One region of the Pseudoalteromonas sp. NZS100 genome, then DNA from elsewhere that is predicted to be linked to it. Evidence: predicted binding sites of a transcription regulator. Region 1 holds the regulator's gene; the other holds the start of a gene.
The links. Region 1 encodes LexA, which represses DNA repair genes until DNA is damaged. Its sites were predicted from a motif close to TACTGTATNNNNATACAGTA; they were not measured.
Positions count from the first base shown of each region.

Region 2: I6E69_RS04575 (YebG family protein) is a predicted target of LexA. The motif match lies at 1,178-1,197, and genes of this name have one in related genera.

Region 1 is NZ_JADYWM010000016.1:82,570-84,977, forward strand. Features, by position in the region: gene coxB (cytochrome c oxidase subunit II) at 1-617, opposite strand, end outside; gene lexA (transcriptional repressor LexA) at 1,101-1,718, opposite strand; gene I6E69_RS15565 (PaaI family thioesterase) at 1,886-2,326, shown strand; gene I6E69_RS15570 (hypothetical protein) at 2,327-2,408, opposite strand, start outside.
Region 2 is NZ_JADYWM010000003.1:254,510-256,917, reverse strand. Features, by position in the region: gene putP (sodium/proline symporter PutP) at 1-533, shown strand, start outside; gene I6E69_RS04575 (YebG family protein) at 808-1,125, opposite strand; gene I6E69_RS04570 (helix-hairpin-helix domain-containing protein) at 1,440-1,736, shown strand; gene I6E69_RS04565 (DUF6170 family protein) at 1,761-2,063, opposite strand; gene dsbB (disulfide bond formation protein DsbB) at 2,065-2,408, opposite strand, start outside.

The DNA.
Region 1 (2,408 bases):
ATAAAGCCGGGGTTCGCATCTTTTTTAACTGCAAAATCAGGTACCCACCAAGAGTGAATAACATCATCAGAAGTCATTAAAAATCTTACTTTTTGATTTATTGGCAGTACAAGAGGCTTATCAACCTCAAGTAAGTAGTTAGGGTTTTTATCTGCAAGATTCGCTATTTCATCTTGCGGGGTAGATAAAATAGAGTAGAACTCTACATCTTCGCCCATATATTCATAATGCCATTTCCATTGCGAACCCGTAATTTTAATAGTGAGATCAGCTTTGCTGGCATCTTCCATTGCAATAAGGGTTTTAGTGGCTGGTACTGCCATAGCAATTAAAATAACAAACGGAATTGCAGTCCAAAGTATTTCTACTTTAGTGCTTTCGTGAAATTGGGCAGGTACAGCCCCTTTAGATTTACGGTGATGAATAAGTGCCCAAAACATAATTGCGAACACTATCACCCCAATCACACAACATATTATAAATATGGTCATGTGCAGCTGATATACATTATTGCTTATATCGGTTACGCCTTTGCGCATATTGTATTGGCTGTTAGCCAAAACTGGGTGCGAAAAAACACATAATATAAGCCACAAGGTAGAGGTCAGTTTACCCATGTGACGGCTCCTTTGATGCTATTGCGAATGCAAAGCGAAGAGGCATACGGCTTAAACGCCAATTCGTTATTTTTATTTTTTTAGCCAATCTCATTTAATATTGATTGGTTTTGCTGCGCCAACAACGGGTTTGTGTATATTGTGTGTTCTCAAAACTAAAAAGCTGTGAGTTATTATTAGCTCAGCACATTAACAATTAGCTAAAAAACGAACAACAAGCAAGTTTTAGTATAAAAAACAATCAGGTGATATTGAATAATTAATAAAAAATCGGTAATCAACTGGGCGACAGGAAGTTCAAAATATGAGCAAAACAAAGGGGTTTAACGCATTCAGAGGGGGAAAATATAAGTGCAAAAAAGTTTACAGCTTAAATAGTCAGTGGGCTGTTTACGCCCTATTTTTAGTACAAATTTTAAAACAAAAATGCGTACTAATTAGTACGCATTTATAAAACTGCTTGTTTAAAAGCTATTTTTAAAGTCACATCCAATCAGCGTTTCTTATAACGCCAACGGCTAAGCCTTCAATATTAAAAGACTCATTCTCAAGATCTACTTCAATAGAGTCAAAATCGTCGTTTTCAGCATGAAGTAATACTTTACGACCCGCTTTCTCAAGACGTTTTACAGTTACGTCTTCGTCTAGGCGGGCAACAACAACTTGTCCGTTTTCAGCGGTTTGAGTACGATGTACAGCAAGTAAATCACCATCCATAATACCAATATCTTTCATGCTCATACCGTTAACGCGTAGTAAAAAATCTGCAGCCGGTTTAAACATTAATGGATCGATTTTGCAGTGACTTTCAACGTGCTCTTGCGCCAAAATAGGTGAACCAGCAGCAACACGCCCTATAAGCGGTAAACCTAATTGTTCTGGCTCATCTTCTTCAATTAATTGAATACCACGGCTTGCACCTGGTTTCATTTTAATTGCGCCTTTTTTAGCAAGTGCTTTTAAATGTTCTTCAGCAGCATTGGCACTTTTAAAACCTAATGTTTGCGCTATTTCAGCACGTGTAGGAGGCATACCAGTGTCTTTAATAAAAACTTTAATTAGTTCGAGTATTTGAGCTTGGCGGTTCGTTAATGGTCGCATACAACTGGTTTTCCATACAGTACATTTAACTGTGAGTATATACAGTTAAATAAAAATCGCAAATTTAAATTAAGCCTTAAAATAGCTAAAGTAATTTCACTTGTGTACATTTCAAGGATATAACTAAAGCTAAGTTTATAAATGATTAAAAATGCAAAGGAGACATTATGAGTATTTGGTACCAGCCCATCACCTTAGAGCTGTGCAAGCAGTTAGAGCAAGGCGTTAATGGCCAAGGAACATTAATGAAAACTATGGGGATAGAAGTCACAGAAATTGGCGATGATTATTTGGTTGCCACAATGCCGGCAATTCCTGAGCATCATAACCCAATGGGCATGGTTCACGGCGGTGCTAACGTTGTACTTGCCGAAACAGTTGCCAGCTATGCCGCTAACTTTGTTGTCGATTTTACTAAATTTTACTGTGTAGGGCAGGAAATTAGCGCAAGTCATTTAAAAGCATCTCGCAACGGCACTTTAACAGCAACGGCAAGAGCGTTTCATATTGGCAAACGTAGTTCAGTATGGGAAATAAAAATTACAAATAGCCGCAATGAGCTGTGCTGCGTATCAAAAATGACCGCAGCAGTCGTAGAGCGAAGATAGTTACTTTTCGATTGGGTAAATGGTAATTTCCATACCCGCACCAATCGCAGATATACGCAATAATGTATCTGCATCTAAGGCT
Region 2 (2,408 bases), on a different contig from region 1:
ACCCACTTATTGCTGGCTTTTTACTTGCTGCAATTTTGGCTGCGATTATGAGTACTATCTCATCTCAATTATTGGTTAGTTCAAGTTCATTAACAGAAGATTTCTATAAAACATTCTTACGTAAAGATGCCAGTGATAAAGAGCTAGTTGCTGTTGGCCGTATAAGTGTTGCCGTAGTTGCTATGTTCGCTATTTATTTAGCTTACGACAGAGATAGCTCTATTTTAGACCTAGTAAGTAATGCGTGGGCTGGCTTTGGTGCTGCGTTTGGACCACTTGTATTGTTTAGCCTTTATTGGAAACGCATGAACTTTGCTGGTGCGTTAGCTGGTATGTTAGTAGGCGCATTTACTGTGCTAATTTGGATATATGGACCATTTACTATCAATGGTGAAAGCTTAAGTAGCTTTATGTACGAAATAGTACCTGGCTTTATTTTAGCAAGTATTGCAATTGTTGTTGTTAGCTTAGTAACAAAAGAGCCTGAGCAAAACATCACTGCTTTATTTGATGAAGTAGAAAAAGAGCTTTAATTAGCAATTACTATTTATTTTAAAATGAGTAGTAATTAATACCAATCCGCAATAATACTTAATCATTTTGCGGGGCTAAACGTGTTGCTATCGGTGTTAAAAAATTCTCATTTAGAATAACTAAATATCGAATTTTTGCCTAGCTACCAACACGTTTTTCCACCCTCAAAGAGATCACTTAATTAAGCGAATTGGTATAATAAAAAAAGGGAGCAACTTAGTTGCTCCCTTTTTTATTTAGTTTGTCCCGTCCGAGGAGGGAACATTCTATGAATTAACTTACTTTTTTATCGTTGTTATCTTCAATTGATGCAACGTTATCTGACTTTTTACTTTTTGCTGGCGCTTTGGTAACAGCTGGATCTTTGCCACCTTTTAATATGGTCATAAAATCATCTTTGCTTTTCGCTATTTCTAAAGCAAGTGATTCAATTTGTTGCTCACTAAGCGGTACGTCTACCTTTTCTAGCATCAGCTCAAGTGATTCTGCTATATCGAGCATCTTGTCATAAGCATCCGCTTCTTTTTTGGTAGTAAACGTCATACGCTCGACTCCGTTTCGTTCTACAACATATTTAACAACAACAGCCATGATTTCTCCTGCAAAATTGCTTGGCACCGTGGTTTTTAAAAAACCATTAGATTACTGTTTTTATGTACAGTAATGGTTTGTAAGTAAATTTGCAAGCGCGAAGTATTAATTTTTAGGTGTCTTAAATTTGACAAAAAACGGTAACTTTACTTTAGTTAAGCAATCACTTTGTTGTACCAGCTGCATTTTCAGGATTTCGGATTATAGTGATAATGCGTTTAGGTACACTTTAAGTGATTAACTTTACAGTTCCTTATTTATTGATTTCCTGAGCAATAACCAAAATTAAGAAAAGAAGAATAAGGGCAAGTTTAATGAAAACGTTAAAAAATTTACTCATCATAAGTTTATTATGTTTACTACCCGCGACTACCGCGTACGCACAATTATCAGAAGTAACTAAGCAAATGCCTCAAGCTGAGGCAATTAGTATAAATAATGCTGATACAGAGATGCTTGCTAAGTTACCAGGTATAGGTAAGAAAAAAGCGCAGGCAATTGTGGATTATCGTGAAGAAAATGGCGAATTTAAAAGCGTTAGTGATTTATCGCAAGTTAAAGGGATTGGCAAAAAACTTTTAGCTAAATTAGAGGGGAAACTTTCACTTTAATATTTCTAAATAGTAATCAGGGTGCTAGGCGCCCTGATTAAATTGTTTTAGTGCATCGCTTAAGTGCTTTTTAGCAAAGTTAATTTCAATAGGTGTAGTTAATAGTGGATAGCACAATCCGCCAAGTATCAAAAATGGTATTAATATCCAACCTTTAAATACAGTGAATATTAAAAATAGTGGGCTAAGTAATAGCAACTTTATAATACGCAATAGAACTTTATCAGTTGGCGATAGCTTACTTAATGCAAGCGCAATTACGTCTTGACGCTGGCGTACTTTTAAATGCTTAAGCTGGGCTAATTGGCTTGAAAAAAATGTAAACATATCAAATCGACTTTTTAATTAATAAACGGGCAATAATTATAATAAATAGCGTTAGTGAGAAAATCCCAAATATCACTTCCATCCAAGCAGGCATGCTCATGCCAACAAACTGCCAATCTATATTTCCACAATCCCCGGTAGCTTGAAAAAAGCTAGGTATCCATTCATGTAGTGGCATAAATGATGGGAAATTTGGTTCAAACTCGCAGCTAAATGCAAAAGGGTCTGTGGTGGTTTGCATCTCAATATGTTCGCGAGCAATTAAGTATCCCCAAACACTCGATATCCCCCAAATAGCATACGCTATCATACGCACAGTTTTACTTTGTGGTTTACTCGAGCCTA